2 regions of the Fictibacillus sp. 7GRE50 genome follow, and region 1 is predicted to be linked to the other one. Evidence: riboswitches for the same ligand, from Rfam matches in the RefSeq annotation. Region 1 holds a riboswitch; the other holds the start of a gene.

Region 1 (8,955 bases):
AACTAGGAGTCTATAATGTTAACAATGCCTATCTAGTTGATTATGCAAAACGTTTCCAAGGAACTCCTTATGTATGGGGTGGAACGACAACTGCCGGGTTTGACTGTTCAGGTTACATCAACTATGTTTTTAAAAACTCTCACAATATCGTTCTGCCACGTACGGTGAAAGACATGTGGAACCAAACAGGGTATCGCGTTTCCACTCAAGGGATAGGGGATCTTGTATTCTTCTCAACGACAGATTCTGGAGCTTCACATATGGGGATCTATGTAGGTAATGGAAAGTTCATTCACGCTGGTTCTTCCACTGGCGTAACGATTTCAGACATGAACAACACTTATTGGAAGCCGCGTTACTTAGGGACAAAGCGTCTGTAATTCTTTTAGAAGAGGAAGAGGAATGACTCCGCTCATGTAGTGGTCATTCCTCTTTTTTGTACTGATAAATTAGTAAACTAGTTCTTTCTTTTCGCTTTTCGTGCTGATCACATTCGTTCTATTCTTTTCAGTAATGGTTTGATCAGAATGGTAACTTAACTCTGAAAAGAAACAAAATTGTGTTGCAGGATAGGGTTGGGATAATTTGGTTAGATCAAGTTCTGTTGCTCTATACACTTCATCTATACAATCTTGCGCTACATGTTCTAGACCTTTATCAGATAAATCTGCCATGTTTTCAAAGTCAGTCATAATAGAGATGGTCGTTCCCATGCGATAATATGTAAATTTAATTCCAACTTGTTTATTCATACAAAAAGCCTCCGTGTTAAAAGTAAATTAGAATAATAAATTTATTTTTGGGTATTAAGTCTGTTTAATTAAGGCATTTAATTACAATGATTAAGAATGTAGTGTTACAAGGTTTTTCACTACGAAGGAAAATTAACAGTCTCTTATTCTTTATCGGCTATAGGTTAATAAATATTTAGGGATATTTTATTAAAAAATGATTTTATTAGGTAAAGTCTAATTTTTTGATAGATATATATAGAAGAATAGAAGTACAAACCAGAGTTTGTACTTCTAATTCTTATCCTAGAACAAGATTCTTGCCCAAGGATCGCAGCAGCAATGATGTTGCTTTTTCTTAGCTTTTTTGAACTTTTTGCACTTCAACACTTCGTAGCTAGAAGATGAAGAAGAGGACGAAGATGAAGAGGATGATGAAGAAGAAGATTCTTCACAAACCCATTCTACTTTCTTGTAACACTTCTCAACTTTTTCATGCTTCTCGTGCTTCTCATGTTTGCAGTGGTCGTAGTCTCCACACTTATAACACATTAATCGTTTCACCTCACAAATTGATACCGACTTCCAACTGGTTTCGGTTTCTGTATATCATATGTAGAGGAAGACAAGTTGCTTAGACGAATGATGGGGTTTAATAGAAATGGGGGTCTGACCCCATACAATTACAAATCCCTTCAATTTGTTCTTTTCAGAAATACAAGGGAAACAGCAGGTACTAGTGCCTAACAAAAAATCCACGCTGCAACCGCAGGGTGGATTTTCGTTACTTCGTAGGTTCTTGTATGAGCATGCCTTCCTTTGCAAAGGCAAAGTGTATGGCGTGCTTCAGATTTCTAAAATATGTACTTTCTCCAAGAGAATACTGGTGTTTCGTTATTTCTATACTTAATTCAGGTGAGATCCCGACCAATAACGTTTCCATTCCAAACAATCGAGCAGAAGAAACAAGCTTGTTCAACATATCCACCATTTCAGAATCAATAGACTTAATACCGGTTAGGTCTAAGATAACAAATTTTGCTTTGTGTTGAGGCAGTGAAGTCAGAGTATGCTCTAACATATCTTTAGAACGGAGCTCATTGTATTTACCGATTAAGGGAATAACCACAATATGATCGGTTACCGGAATAATAGGAGAGGAAATCTCCCTAATCAAATCGGTTAATTCTCTTGTGCGGTCTTCAACCATAGCTTCTAGCTTCATAATTTCATGCTGTTCATCCCGTTGAACGAGATCGCGGATGTTATCATTTGGTGTTATATGTGATTCTGAGATTGCTAATTTTAGCGTGTTAGGGTCGGCTTCGTTTTCTAGGACCTCATACCACATGTTGGTTTGAAAGAGTCCTGTGAAAACGCCAGCCCAATGGCCAGGTAAGAATCGCCCCATGCGTTTGCTGTTCTGCGCTTTTTTAACTTTCGTTTCCCAGCTGTTCGTAATCGTAATGATCGCTTCTTTCTTTTTAACATCAAGCTCTATGTATGTTTTACCCCAACCCGCTGATGCATAAATGGTAGGTAATGATTCAGCGGAAATCTCAATATTTCCGATCGTTCTTATGTAAAAATCACTAACGATTAACCCTGTCCGATATCCAGCTGTTTCAAAAACAAGGTCCGCAGTTCCTTCTCCTGTAATCTCTTCGATGGAATCTAGGAACACCTTGAATGCTGAATCAATCCAAAACAGCATTACATCTTGGCCTTCAAATTGAAAAATACCTTTTGCTGTGTCCCAATGAAAAGAAGAACCATTAACATCTACACTTTTTTGAGAATCCATTAGTTCATTTGGCGACTGCTTCATTTATAATCCTCCATAGACAAAAATAGTAGGCACCCTTTTCCCGTACCCTAATTCTATAAACATTAAACATTTGTGTGGGGTCTGACCCCACACAAATACAAAACCTTCCTTATGTATATTCCACGAAGACACCAGTAAAGGGAAAACCACGTAAAAACCACCTGATGAAATCAGGTGGTTAGTTTTGTTTGTTCTTCCATTTGTTAAATTCGAGAAACTCTTTAAATTGCTCTTTGCTTACACCAGAACCCATGGCTTCTTTTACAAGATTGGCCCATTCTTGGTCAAGTTCTTCGTTATTTACTTCCTCTTTGATCAGGTGATCAACAGAAATATCAAGGACCTCTGCGATCTTTTCGAGAAGTTGGATGGAAGGATTTTGCTGAATATTTCGCTCTAGTGCACTTATATAAGATTTTGCTACCCCTGCTTTTTCAGCCAATGCTGTAATGGAGAGGCCTTTTTCAGTACGGTATTTTTTTACTCGTTCACCAATTATCATTTGCAATCCCCATTTAGAAATAATTTGCCTTTATTATATCTTTCAGCATAAGGGAAGTAAATAAATACTGCGACTTGCTTACTATAAACGGAAATTAATTACCTTGTAATTGACAGTGTTCTAATGCTAAATGGGGATTCTGCAAAAAACGAATAATTTCCTCTTTTGTAAAGCCGAGATCTCGCGCTTCTTTAATCAATTTTATCCATTCTTGATCTAAGTACATATTCTCCACAAGAACCCCTCCAGAAAGTAAAGTAAATGGAATCCAGGTAACCCGGCGATCTTAGCTTTAAAAGCCTTAGACCCGTGGCTTTGCGCCCATTTCTTTCGAAAATGTTTGCCCTTGTCTGAAGGATTTTTAGGTAAAATTCCCTAACTAAAATTGATTATAAACAAGCTAAATAGAAAATGTTGTCAGAAAATGACTGTAACAAAAATGTAATATTACAATAGTACCAAACACTTTAAAGGATTGGATTAAGACTTTGTTGAAGTAGTAGAAAGATATGTCATTAAGAATTGAGAATATAATTTAAGTAATGAAAGGATGAATAATTTGTTTAACAAAATGCCATTAAGTTTGTCGAATCAACTCAGTCTACCCGTCATAAATGCTCCAATGTTTCTAGTATCAAGTCCCGATATGGTCTTGGAAAGCTGCAAGAACGGAATAATAGGGACGTTTCCTTTATTAAATGCACGCACCTCCGATCTATTAGAAAATTGGATGAAACATATTTCAGAAGAGCTAAGTAAAGCAAGGGAAGAAGATCCTTCGGCAAAGATAGCTCCATGGGGTGTTAATTTAATTGTTCACCGTACGAATAAACGTTTTGAGGAAGATTTAGAGCTAATAAAGAAATATAAGCCGCCAGTAGTAATTACATCTCTAGGTAATCCAAGTGATGTGACAAAAATCGTTCACGGATACGGTGGTCTCGTATTCTCTGACGTTATCTCGCTTGATCACGCGCGTAAGGCTGCTAAAACAGGTATCGATGGATTAATACTCGTGTGCAGTGGAGCAGGTGGCCATGGTGGGACGTTAAATCCATTCGCTTTCTTAAAAGCAGTAAAAGAATTCTGGGATGGGATGACGATTCTAGCTGGGGCGATTTCTACAGGTGAAGAAATGCTGGCTGCCAAGATTCTTGGGGCAGATCTCGTATACATGGGAACGCGCTTTATAGCTACTCAAGAATCTTCAGCTAGTGAAGACTACAGGCAGATGTTGATTGAATCTACTTTAGAGGATCTTGTTTATACAGACGCAATTAGTGGAATAAAAGGAAACTACCTGCTACCATCCCTACATAAAGCGGGATTTGATGTAGAAAACTTGATGAAAAAAGATTCTATTGATCTCTCTTTCTCTGAATCCAAAGCAAAAGCATGGAAAGATATCTGGTCAGCAGGGCAAGGTGTCGGTAGTGTGAAGAAAATTGCTACGATTCAGGAAGTAGTAGATGACCTAAAAGCTGAGTATAAAAAAGCATTGAATACAAAGGAAGCTATGAGCATTATTCCATAAATTGTATTAGTCTTTTAGAACTAAATCCCCCAAAACCACACTGTATAAACGTGATTTTGGGGGAAGTTTATTTAAAATCTTTTAAATAGCTTGGATCATCTTTTATTCGAAGATCTACTCTATAGAGATCTTTGGTTTCTGCAACTCCTCTAGAAATATCAAGTAATTGCTTCGAACTCTCTGAATAATAGAATACACTTCCACTTGAAGTTAGGATATGGTATGGCTTTCCTAGCTGGTTTACTAACTCATCTCTTTCTCGCTTTTGAAGATAAATGCTTAGATAAAAAGATTTATTTTCATCCAAATAGTTGATACTTAGAAAGTCATACGGAGGATTATTGTTAATTTTGGTTTTCCAACTATATGTGTTTTGGGCATCATATTCTACATCTGAAATATACTTTTGATCATAAAGCCCGAGGACTTTTACGGTTTCTTCTAAAGTCATTTCGGTAGTTACACCATTTAAATAGTACTTACCTCCTTGATAAGAAACATTTACTTTATCAAAAGGAGTTTTCTTTTGTTCTTTTATTTCTTCAGGTTTTTCTACTATAGCGGACTCTTCGTCTAACTCTTCGATTGGTTCTTTGAGTATTTCTTCGTTAATCGTTGTATTGTCAGGTGTGTCAGTAGACTCATCATTTTTTTCTTCTGCTATAGGTTTCTCTTCTGGTGGTTTTACCTCTTTTTCTTCATTTGGTAGATAAGTTATATCATTTATAACGAACGAGGTTAGTATATTTTCCTTGCTGTATATTTCTACTTCTACGGCATCCTTAAATGTGTTTTCATCAATAATACTAAGGTCAACAGTGACTACCTTCTTAAAAGAGTAACTTTCATTGGGTTTTATTATTTGATTAGTAGGTGTTTCTATAATTAAGCTTTCTGCTCCTAAAGCTTTTGCTACATCTTCATCTAAGATATTTACTTTTGCCTGAACCGGTTCACTATTATAGTTTGTCGTATTTACAACCGTTCCTGAGATGGTAAGTTCTCTTTTACTAACCTCAAAAGACAGCGTACTGGAAGCCTGGGTTAACTCCTGAGCGTAATGGACTTTAGGTTTCTTATTTTCTTTCTTAATTTCTATCGCCGTTTGGGGTTCCAAATACGTGTTAATCAATGTATAAGAGGTAAAAACAACCCCAGCAAAAAGAGCTGCTGTCAGGAGTTTTGGAAGAAAGATATTTTTTTTCTTTCCAGCTTTTTTGTTGAATGATGAGTTCTGTATAGAAAGTAAAATATTTACTTCATCTTTTTTCGTGAAAACGGGATTTATAGAAATTTGTTGATCTAATGTTTGTCTAAGGTCTTTAAGTTTTTTTTCCATTACGCTCACCTCCTAGGTGAATATAGGAACCTTGTAACTTTGTTCTGGCTCTGCTTAAACGCGTCTTGACTGTCGATTCACTTATCTTCAACAACTCACATATCTCGAATAGAAAATTCCTTATAATAGTGTAATAAAATGACTTCTCTATACTTTATCGGCAAAGAAAGGACAGCTTGATACAAAAGTTCATCATCACTGTTTGAAATGACCCCATCTTCGGCAGAGTCGACGCTTCCATTTGAATTTGCAGTAAATTTATCTGTAAAAGCAAGCTTTCTATAGCTCCAACTTTTTAAAAGTCTTTTGACTTATTAATAGCTATTGTGTAAATCCAGCTCTTTAATGTGGATTCTCCACGAAATGTATCAAGTTTCGTATACAAAGCAATATAAACATCTTGAGTAATATCTTCAGCTTGCTGCCAATTCTTCACGAATGTATAAACAAGACGTTTAATCTCTTCACCGTAGCACCTCATTAAGTAAACGATGGCCTCATCTTTAGTCATCCCATCAATAGTTATGGAACCCCTCAATCCCTCACTTTTCACTAAGCTGTCCTCCTTAAGTTGCATCTCCGATAGTAAGACGACGATATAGTAACACAAGTTTCATAAATTTAGAATACAAGTATAATATTACCATTTAAGGGTCTGACCCCACACAATTACAAAGTACAGAAAATGTTCATCAGGAAAGGACACAGCAAACTTGCTGTGTCCTTTCCTGATCGATTTTCAAGAAACAAATTCACCCATATTTTCTTCGAAAAGAGGAGAAGCGAAGAAGAGAGAGAAAATATAAGTAATATCTTTATGTAAAGAAAACGTGTAAACTGTAAGGAATTCATTACGATAAGAAAAATATCTACAGCTAATAAAAATGGAGGTGTTACCATGAATTTATTCTCATCGATTACCGAAGAAAGTTTTGACTATTTAATACGAGATTATGGATTTTCTGAGCCGGTTGATACAGATGGGAGGTGGAAGACAACCTTCTTATACGCAAACGAGCAACTTGAAATTGAAATAGAATTGAATTATCAAGATATGGATACGTTTATTTACTTGAGAAGTTTAGATTATGAATCAGAAGAACAATCGACGCGTATGCAACTAGAAGAGGTTCTTAATATTGAACCCGTTAAAAGTAATGGAGATCAAACAACGATTGAACAATTTGAAAAAGGGATCGTAAATAAGGCTGCATTATTAAAGAAGAACCTTAATCAAATCATAAACAAAAAAGAAAAGATTTTTTCGTGAAATAAAACTCTCAAATTTACCAAAAATGTCGCAACGGATATTCGTTGTGATTTTTTGTTTATAACTTTAAAAAGTTTCTAAAACGAAAATTAATGAGAAGAGAGAGGCTATAAGATGCCAGGTATAACTTTTAACATAAAAGGAGAAAAGAAGACTATTTTATTTGATGAGGAAATCAATAAGTATTTGCGGAAAAGAGAAGTAGATGGTAGGAAATCCGGAATCCTTCTTAACTTAGACCCCTATGGAGAATGTGAGTTTGCAAGCTCCGAGATACAATCACTCATTTTACTTTGTGATGAGTTAAAAGTAAAATATAATGATGAATTTAACTGGGAACATGGTAGGGTACGGAAATTTTGTAAGAAGTTTAAAGAATTATGTGTGGAAGCGATTGAGAAAAAGATGAACATAGAGGGATCAGGTGATTAGCTTACACTATATACAAAAAAGATAACTCCAATTTTCGAGTTATCTTTCTTATATTTATTTATGCTAATGTAAGTGTCATTCCTAAAGTAATAAGTATATATCCAACAAACATTAAGACAGCCAAAAAAGCTCCTTTTCCACTTGTACCCCCGCGCTTGCGAAGTTCATGCATCTTCCCCTCTTCGTTGATGGCGAGCTGATTCACTTCTTGTACTTGTTTTTTAACGTGCTTTCTATAGAACATATTACCTGTAATCCCTAGAGCTCCAGCAAGCCCATAACCTAATCCTCTACTGATTGTTGCCCCATCAATGCCCATGAATAAAACAATAATGTCAATTGCTAAAAAACCAAGAAGGATGTAAACAACAGGCTTGAGCATTTTTCGGTATCCCAACCAAAACAGGGTTAAAAAGAATGCTGCCCAGTTCCAGCTGTTGTCTTTTTGCCATTTTCTAAAATAAAATTCTCTCTTTTTTTCTCCCACGAATTCACCGAGTTTAGCTTGATCTGCACCATCAATCATTTTGTCGGGAGATAAACTTGTACTAGGTTGAGTAATTTGATCCATTTAACCTTCTCCTTCCGGTTAATAAAAGTACTTTGCTTGATTATTTTAAAACAGGCAACACAAATCCTAACCATTATATTCCATTTTTCGCGATTGAATAAACCTAAAAATTACACTTAATAAGTCATTTTGTTGAAAGTCTTTTTAAACAGCAAAAGTGTAATTGTGAGGGGTCAGACCCCGGGGTCTGACCCCTCACAATTATGTAAATTTTTATGAAAGTGCACAAAAGGGTTTTAATTTTCTAAAAAATATTGTAAAATAATTTGAAAATTAGGTTTCGTTTTAGCGGAATTGGGGAAGGAGAGTATATTTGGAGATGAAACATAACACATCAGGGTTTGGATTTGCGTTTATCTTCTTAGCAGGACTTTTTGCATTGGGACTTTATCAAACAGTGATGGTATGGGGGAACATTAATTTGTTCTTTGAACGAATTATGGGACTAACTTCTACTTCATTTATTTCTTCCATACTTCTATTCTGGTCCATCACGAGTGCATTTTGGATTCTTAGCTTAAAAGTGCTGGATCTTGCACATAAGACTCAATTGTACAACACGAAAAATGCGATTTTCGGGATGTTGTTTTTGTTCTTTGCGGTTCCATTTGGCATTTGTGTACAAGTGTATAACGCATTAAAAATTAATGCAGGTATTACAACCCTTACAACAGCTATCTTTATCATGACGATTGTTTCTTTTATCATTGGATTTGTTTTTAAGTTTAGGAGAACGGCGAGATAATTT
Region 2 (8,955 bases), on a different contig from region 1:
CGGGACCTCTTATCACAACATTGAATGATATTTTTTCACTCTTAGTATACTTTGGGACAGCGACCATGTTCTTATCATATTTACTATAAATAAAAGATACCATCTTGCTATCTCTTATATTGAAAACAATATGATGTTGATAAAAAATCAGTCTTTTGACTGGTTTTTTTATTCTAAAAAAATGTTGCATTTTTCCAATTTGCGGATAAAATTAAAACATCTTAAGGAGGAGTGTACAGATGATAGTTAAGATGGATCAAACGTGGCATAAACAAGTTATGGACTATTTAAGTGAAGAACCTGCATTAAACTTATTTATTATTGCTGATATTGAGAATTTTGGTTATGAAACAGATTCTCAGGACATCTGGGCAGATGTTGATGATAACGAATCTATCACAGGTATCCTTCTCCGTTATAAAGGGAACTACCTTCCTTATGCAAAAGGGGAAATTAATGCAAAAGCATTTTCGGAAATTATCAATAAAGATAAAAGTTATGAAATGCTTTCTGGTAAAAAGGAAATTACCGAGCAGTTTATTCCTTATTTAAATTTTGAGCGAACAAAAGAACTGTATTTTGCTGAATTAAAGGATGCCAAAGCATTAAACCAAAACAGCTCTAGACAAAATATAATACAAGCAGATGTTAAAGATGTAGAAAGTCTTATGGAACTAAAATATTTGATCAAAGAATTCTCAATTGGAAAAACAGCTAAAGAAAGCTTGGAGCAAGCATTATCCACCAAAACAGGGCGCACTTATTTTATTAGAGAAGAGGATACCGTTGTTTCTTGTGCATCCTCTACGGCAGAAAATTCAGTGTCAGCGATGATTGTCGGCGTGTGTTCACACCCTGAAAAAAGAAACAAAGGCTATGCTTCACTTTGTATGGAAGCGCTATGCTACGATATTTTAGCTGAAGGGAAAACGCTTTGTCTTTTCTATGATAATCCTAAAGCAGGGTCGATATATAAGCGTTTAGGCTTTAAAGATATTGGATTTTGGAGTATGAACTATTCAGTCCAAACAACAGAAACCCAAAAAAACCAAGAAGTAGTGAAATAACTTTCAAATCTTTTTCTCCTCTGACAATTGAATGAAGTGAAGATGCGTAACTCTCGGCTAGGACGTTGAGGGCAGCCCGAAGAATGATGTGTCCAATAGCGAAAAAAAAGACGGCAGAATCAACTCTAGCGATTCTGCCGTCTTTCTCTTTGGCACTTTTCTAAAAGATTGTTGCTTTAAACTCTTTGTCACCTTTGATAATTGATTGAAGTGGAAGGTGTGTGCCTACCACCTGAGATACTCCATGCAAGGCATGCGACGAGGAAGTTTACTACGAAGCATCACTTGTAGACGCAGGAGCAAGGAACTTCTTAAGCCGGGCAGCTTGAAAAGTGGAAGTGGCTCGTTCAGCCCCGACAAGCAAAAGTTGAATGGGCAATGAAGGCGCACTTTGCCTTCTTGACCGTTAAACTTTTGACCTCGAGGGGCTAGCCACTGCAACTAGACAGCTGAGACACTTAAGAGTGAAACGTGCGAATGTGGCTCAGCGTCTGCCCCGTGGAAAGCGAGGAGCCTGGAACGGAAATCAACACTTCCAAAAGCAACAAAGTTTACGAAAACAGCCTTTTCTTTCTTTTGTTAACTAACCAAGCTTCCGTTCTTCGGCTTGTTCACTTGAGGCATTCTTTTCTTCATTTGAAGTTCTTAGTGGTATTTCTCTTAAGAAGAAGAAGGTTAATATGAATGCAGTGCCAATAACGATTGCGCCGGTTAAGAAAACACCGTTTAATGCATAACTTAAAGACTCACGCAAAATACCAAGTACTTGTTTAATCATATTTAATGATTCCGGAGGTAAAGCATTAAATTTTTCTAAAACAGCTTCTTGGTTCAGCAGCACTTGAGGATTTGCAAGCTCTTTAATCTGCTCGCTCATCTCAGGTGTAACACTGGGAGAAGAGGCGACTAACTTTTGGGACTCTTTGTTAAAGTGATCGGCTAGAGAGTTATTCATAACACTTCCCATGATTGAAACACCAATCGTACCACCCAGCTGTCTGAACAGCTGAACAGAAGAGGTCGCAACACCTAAATATTTATGTTGAATTGCGTTCTGCACAGTTAAGGTGAAGATGGGAAACGCGATTCCAAGTCCTGAACCTACGAGGATCATATTCATGATTGCTGTCGTATTAGTCGTTTGAGTATCCATAAAATGCATGCTTGTCATACCACTGACCATGATGAACAATCCAAGCATAGCCAATTTCTTGTACTTGCCTGTCTTAGTTATAATCTGCCCACTTATCGTGCTTCCTGCAACCATTGCAAGTGTTAATGGCATCATTACAAACCCGGATTTAGTAGCAGATGTTCCCATCACTCCTTGTATAAAGAAAGGCATATACATGATGGACCCAAACATGCCTGCTCCTAAAAAGAATCCGATTATATTAGAAACGGTGAACACTTTATTTTTGAACATATCAAGTGGTAGAACAGGACTTGATACACGCTTTTCTGTTAGCACAAACAAAAAGAAAGCTACGATCGTTACAGTGAAAAGTCCGATGATCTCTGGAGATACCCAATCGTATTCATTTCCTGCCCAGGTGAATGAAAGGAGAAGAGGAACCATTGTTAATGTTAGTAGCAGAGAACCTGTGTAATCAATAGATTCTTTCTCTTTTCTTTGTACAGAAGGAAATAAAAAGTAGATAGCAGCAAAAGCGACGAGGCCAAAGGGAAGAAAGATCCAGAATACCCAGTGCCAATGAAAGTGATCAACGATGTATCCGCCTAATGTAGGACCAAATACGCTAGCTAAACCGAAAACACTGCTCATTATCCCTTGCCATCTGCCGCGTTCGCGAGGTGGAAATAGATCCCCAACTGCTGTGAAAGCCGTTGACATGATCATACCGCCACCAAAGCCTTGAACACCTCTGTATAAGATGAGCTCAAGGATGCTTCCAGATATGCCGCATAAAAGCGAACCTGCCGTAAACACTCCAATCCCTAAAAGGATAAATGGCTTTCTTCCGTAAATGTCTGATAATTTTCCAACTAAAATAGCAGTGATACTTGAAGTGAGCATGAAAATCGTGAAAACCCAGCTGTAGTATTCTATTCCTCCAAGATCAGCAATGATTTTTGGTAAGGACGTACCAACAATTGTTTGGTTTAACGCAGCAAAAAGCATAGCAGACATGATGGAAAGCATGATAATAACTTTCCGCCGCATTTCAAGATGTTCCATGCATCATCCTCCTATTCATGTTGTAAATAATTCACAATGTGAATTATTTGTTAAAAAGAAAACTGCTTCATTAATCAAGCAGTTTTGTTGAAGATTCTATCATTTGTTTTATGTCTCCATCTGTTAAAGCAGCAAACTTTTTTTCTAGGTAGTTATTTTTAATGTTATCCATTTTTCGTGCAATTTCTCTACCATCTTCAGTAATTTCCAAATAGACGATCCGACGGTCTGAATCTGATCGTACACGCTGAATATAATTCTTTCCAACAAGCCGATCCGTAACCGCGGTAATATGGCTTGATGAAACTTTTAATTCGTTAGCGATTTCGGAAGCCATCAGAGGACTTTGAATAAATAAAGTCTGAAGAACAGCAAACTCATTGCTTGGGATATAATCTGAGTACACTTCGTTCAAACCTTTTCTTAACGTACGAAAAAGTCTACGTAAACTCATTTCCAATTCGCGCTCTAAATCATTTCTTAATGGGGTTTGTTCTCTATTTTCCATTTTAACACCCTTGCTTTTTGTTTCTTCTTCTACTAGTATATGATAATTTATATTTAATAAGAAAGAAAGCAAAAGGTTTGGGGAGACACGGATTATGAAAAATTCAACATTATTTTTTGTGCTTTTAGGCTTTGGATTTTTGATCGGAGCAGCTTACTGGGTTTGGGCGATCACAACACAATCACAACCAGGTGGAATGTAAAAAAATGAGCCTTAATGGCTCTTTTTTTGTATAAACAAACACTTCTAATTTAAATAAATGGGAGGTGTTGGTATGAAAGTAAAGTATCAGATTACAACTAAACATATTAATAAAGAATGGAAGCAGCGTCCAGGAGGTAACCGTATACCACGCTATGCGGTTGCGCACGATACTGGTAACCCTAACTCTACGGCTCAACAGAACTACGAATATTTCAACAGCAGACAACTAGAGGCTTCTGCACACGTAATCATAGATGATAAACAGATATTGATGATCATTCCATTGCAAGAAAAAGCTTGGCACGTTCGCTCTAACGTATCGGATGCTAATGAATGGGCGATTGGGGTAGAGTTATGCTATGGACCTTCCATAGATTTTAACAAAGCTTACAGCCGTTATGTATGGTTTTTTGCGTATTTATGTGAGATGTACCAATGGGACCCTGCGCGGGACATAAAAGGGCACTTTCAGCTAGACCCAAAAAGAAGGACAGATCCTTTAAACTGTTTTCATCAATATGATAAAACATTTCCATTTTTCATTGAGGATGTTAAGTATGAGCTAAAAAAATTTGTTGTTAACCAGAACGAGTTTAAAGAACTTGTCACTGCAGAAGAAAAGCTCTATAAGGTGCAGATTGGGGCATTCACATCTAGAGAGAATGCCGAAAACCTTTCTCGAAAAGCTAAATCTGCAGGATTTGCTGTTCATATTGATTACTCCTAGAAACAATCAATGCGAAAACAGCCTCGAGAGTAGTTGATTTTCATTCCAGGTAATAGTAAATAAGACAAAAATACTTGCCTCTTAAGTAAGGCAGGTATTTTTTTCTAGTATAAAAAGAACGTTTGTTCGCATATAATATAAAAAAGGAGGTTGCTTCATGACTAACTTATTAATGAGATGCATTCAAGAACGGGTTGGAATAGAAATGATCTACCTCTCGCAAAAAGGTGATATCTCGCACCGTTTTGTAATTCCATACTCTTTCGACGGTCATACAATAAAGGGATACTGCTCGGCAAAAAAGCAGATTCGAAGTTTTCACATAAGAAACATATTATCCGTACATTCACGTTTTTTGTCTTCTTGAGATTGGGGGGATTGTCGTGCAATATGGAAGCGAAGAAGAGCGTTCGCTTATTGAAAAATTTGTGATGTATCCGATTTTACTTACAGTGTTTAATCGCGATCTGCAGATTATTTGCGGCTCTCCATTTAAATTGAGACAGCCATACGTTGCATTAGTAGAACAAATTATGAATCAAATCAGCAAAGATCTATTTGATGTACGAATTGAATTGAGAAAAAGAAGAATTAAAGTTATGGATGCACGCCGTGAGGAAGATATTACAGAATATGAAATCTTTATTAGGGGTTATCGTGAAATTATGAGGTTTCCAAACATTCATCTAAAAAACAAAGCAGAAACACTTATGCTTTCTTATCTACAAGTGACCGTAGAATAATGGATAAAGCATGCCAGTTTCATTTTCGATAACATCTGTATACAATGAACGTATTGCAGAAACATAAGATGATGATAATAGGATTAGAATTTGAATTGAGGAACCTTATGGAACACTTTATCCAGCTAGCTAGACAATTGAACAGAGAAATAATGATTGAAAGCCGCAGCCCATTTGATCCGGTATGTCCGGTGAATACACCACACCCTTGGCAGATGCTGGGCTGTGGGAACTATGCAGCTGTGTTTTCACATCCTGATCATCCAGCATATGTAGTTAAGATTTACGGCAGGGATGAGCATGGATTATTAGAGGAAAAAAAGGTTTATGATCGACTAGGAACACACCCTGGATTTTCTGTTTGTTATTATTCCGAACAACGTTTTTTAATCTTAAAACGTATTGAAGGAATGACTCTGTACGACTGTGTGCATAAAGGTGTAAAAATTCCTGAAAATGTGATTTATGACATCGATGAAGCAGTGAGGCATGCAAAAGACAAAGGATTGTTTCCTAACGATGTACATGGAAAAAATGTCATGATATCCAATAATAGAGGAATTATTGTAGACGTATCTGATTTTAGCCGATACGAAACTTGCAGGAAATGGAAAGATTTAAGGAAAGCTTATTTTACATTTTACAAGAAAACGCTGTATTACTTTCCAATAAAGATTCCTTATATTGTTTTGAATGGAGTAAGGATTGGGTATAGGTACTATAGAAAGTTAAAAATATCCAAAAAACAAAGCCTAAAATAATAGGATTAAAGAACTATTAAAATCATTGGCACAAATTACCTTAGTAGGATATAATAACTATAAATCAATAAAAACCTTTGTTATTAAGGGCAAACCAGTTGAAAAGCTGGGACGCAAAGCTATGGGCCTAAAGTATGGTGAACATGCAATGGCAGCCGGTTGCCAAAGGGAAACGGACTCGTGTTTAGACACAAGCGTTTCTATGAAGCTTTATTCTCATATTTTGTAGTTTCTCTGCAGGAATAATGTGTTCATAGAGGTTAAAAGTATCTAAAACATAAATTGAAGCCATTCCCTTTATTAGGTGATGGCTTTTTGTATGTAATTTTTGAGGGATTTGAGGGGTTGTAGAATGGAAAACTTCCAACTAGACTTACGCGCACTCAAAAAAAACTTGTTACCAGAATTTATGAAGTCTATTCCAGCCATGATACATACACACAAAGAACATCTAAGAAAAAATGAAGACTTTCATACGTTTCTAAACGGTTTTGTTGAGCAATACGAGAAGATACTAGAGAAATTTTTACGCGGGATTGTGCATGCAGTGTTTTTAGAAGAAGAACGATTCAAATCCTTTTTAAAACAAGGAGAGCAGAAAGCGTTTCGATCAGGTATTCATTTTTTAAGGCATCAACGAATTCCTCATCAAGCACTTGCGTGTTTTACAACGAGTATTAGTGAATCCGTTTTATTTGAAGTGAAAAAAGCAACGTCCAACGAGCCGTTAGTTATACAACTATTTATGTTAGATCGCTGGAACCGGATTTCTCACCATGCTGTTACAGGGTTTCTAAGCGGTTTCTCTTCTCAACAGTTTAAAGATCTTAAGGAGATTAGCATTCGTGATCCATTAACAAATCTGTATAATCGTCGCTACTTTTATGATTGTTTAGAAAAGGAGCTAGAAAAGGCAAATAGACTTAAGCTTCCTCTTACACTTGTCATGTTTGATATCAATAACTTTAAATTAATCAATGACGAGCTAGGGCATCACGCGGGTGACGAGATACTTCAGCAGATCGCAGAACTTTCAAAGCGACTAAAATTGTTCTCTGGATTTAGATTCGGTGGAGATGAATTTGTTTTTCTCTTACCAGGAATTACTGAAGATGAAGCATACATCTTAACTGAAAAACTAGAAAGTCAGCTTATCGTTTGGAATGAATCCATCTCATTGGCATATGGTGCAATAGAATTACTTGCAGATGCATGTGAAAACATAGACTATTACCTGCAGCTTGCTGATGAGCGTATGTACACGAACAAAAGAGCTAGAAGTGAGAATAAATCACTGATTTGATCATGTAAAATAATGGGCCTTTCTGCTATGTTTTTCGCAGATCGTATAACGTAAAGGAAGTTGAATGCATGAAAGATTCATTTACGATTACGGAACACCGTTCTGAAACCATATCATCTTTGTTACGGTGGTTCTTTTTAATTCTTTGCATACCTGTTTTTTATTATCAACCTATATCAAGCGTTTTGAATTATGAAACGGAAACTTTTCCGATCCTTTTTATAATCGGCATTATATATATGACATCCACACAAATTGTATTACACCGATTGCCAGAGACGTCACTGTACTACCGTGTTTTTACAAGAGGTGGAATTGTTTTTGATTGTCTTGCTTATGCATGGTTGATGCAGCTTACTGGTGGAGCTGATAGTGCGTTTGTTGCTGTTGGTTACCTAATCGTTATCCATGCTGCTCTGTATTGGAGGTTAAAGGGCGCTTTTATAGTAGGAACAGTGAGTTTTACCATTCTCTGTTACTTTTTTATAAGAGATAGTGGGTATATGAACACGCTCTCTTCCTTTGAATTTTTAATGAAGAGCATCTTCTTATGGTTGATCGCTTTTTACGGCGGTGTGATTGCCTCAAAAGAAAGACAATATTATTTCGAGAAGAATATGTATCAGCTTCAATCTGAACAAGACTATTTAACAGGTTTGCTGAATCATCGGAAATTTCAAGAGGACGTATTGGAAAAAACAAAACAGAATAAACCTTTTACACTTGTATTATGTGATATTGATCGGTTTAAAATGTTTAACGATCAGCACGGCCATTTAATTGGTGATGAGGTGCTCAAGCTTGTAGGTGCAACGTTTAAACGTTTCATTTCTTTAAAAGAAGGAGAAGCTTATCGTTACGGTGGAGAAGAGTTCGCCTGGATTCTCCATACTACATGCAGAACAGAAGTGAAAAATACGATTGAAACGATCAATAAGCATTTAGAAACCTTTCCATATATATCAGGTGATAATGAGTTACCTGTTACACTTAGTTATGGCATTGCGAGTTATGTAGAAGGTGAGAAGCCTTCGCAAATGATTCATAGAGCTGATGTGCTGCTATACGAGGCAAAGGCGGCAGGAAGAAATACGTTAAAATTGGATACGGTCACAATGGAGGAAAATCAGCTATCAATATAGCGGTTTTCCTTTTTTATGTTTTTCGTTCCTTGGTGCACTCTCGTCTACCCGAAATGATGGTATCTGCCTTTTACAAATATTATTCGTTTACGTAACTATCCTATAACTACCAGGAGGATGTGCTTCTTTTTAAAGGTCGTAGCCTTTGATGTCATAGTAGATTATGAGATAATGAAGTTAGAATTCAAGTGCGGAACAGGGGATGAACATAATGAGTTTGCAATTTATTTTGGGACGATCCGGCAGCGGAAAGTCCCACTCTGTATTTAAGGAGATCCAAAGAGAACTTACAGAACGTCC

The links. Region 1 has a riboswitch for cyclic di-GMP ahead of IHV12_RS04990 (anti-repressor SinI family protein). Riboswitches for the same ligand answer to the same signal wherever they lie in the genome.
Region 2: linked by a shared signal. The riboswitch ahead of IHV12_RS14825 (GGDEF domain-containing protein) and the one ahead of IHV12_RS04990 (anti-repressor SinI family protein) in region 1 are both predicted to bind cyclic di-GMP.

What each region holds. Positions count from the first base shown of each region.
Region 1 is NZ_JACZDW010000001.1:1,032,295-1,041,249, reverse strand. Features, by position in the region: gene IHV12_RS05015 (NlpC/P60 family protein) at 1-380, shown strand, start outside; gene IHV12_RS05010 (hypothetical protein) at 450-752, opposite strand; gene IHV12_RS05005 (hypothetical protein) at 1,038-1,295, opposite strand; gene IHV12_RS05000 (STAS domain-containing protein) at 1,516-2,559, opposite strand; gene IHV12_RS04995 (helix-turn-helix domain-containing protein) at 2,738-3,058, opposite strand; gene IHV12_RS04990 (anti-repressor SinI family protein) at 3,156-3,287, opposite strand; cyclic di-GMP riboswitch class I at 3,330-3,416, opposite strand; gene IHV12_RS04985 (NAD(P)H-dependent flavin oxidoreductase) at 3,621-4,595, shown strand; gene IHV12_RS04980 (hypothetical protein) at 4,663-5,934, opposite strand; partial or broken gene IHV12_RS23030 (sigma-70 family RNA polymerase sigma factor) at 5,918-6,119, opposite strand; gene IHV12_RS04970 (sigma-70 family RNA polymerase sigma factor) at 6,230-6,487, opposite strand; gene IHV12_RS04965 (hypothetical protein) at 6,833-7,204, shown strand; gene IHV12_RS04960 (hypothetical protein) at 7,319-7,636, shown strand; gene IHV12_RS04955 (DUF2628 domain-containing protein) at 7,695-8,207, opposite strand; gene IHV12_RS04950 (hypothetical protein) at 8,521-8,952, shown strand.
Region 2 is NZ_JACZDW010000003.1:716,990-725,944, reverse strand. Features, by position in the region: gene mgtE (magnesium transporter) at 1-89, shown strand, start outside; gene IHV12_RS14860 (GNAT family N-acetyltransferase) at 240-1,067, shown strand; gene IHV12_RS14855 (MDR family MFS transporter) at 1,651-3,267, opposite strand; gene IHV12_RS14850 (MarR family winged helix-turn-helix transcriptional regulator) at 3,338-3,775, opposite strand; gene IHV12_RS14845 (N-acetylmuramoyl-L-alanine amidase) at 4,050-4,706, shown strand; gene IHV12_RS14840 (hypothetical protein) at 4,864-5,073, shown strand; gene IHV12_RS14835 (hypothetical protein) at 5,090-5,449, shown strand; gene IHV12_RS14830 (serine/threonine protein kinase) at 5,557-6,210, shown strand; cyclic di-GMP riboswitch class I at 6,289-6,377, shown strand; gene IHV12_RS14825 (GGDEF domain-containing protein) at 6,563-7,513, shown strand; gene IHV12_RS14820 (GGDEF domain-containing protein) at 7,582-8,655, shown strand; gene addB (helicase-exonuclease AddAB subunit AddB) at 8,867-8,955, shown strand, end outside.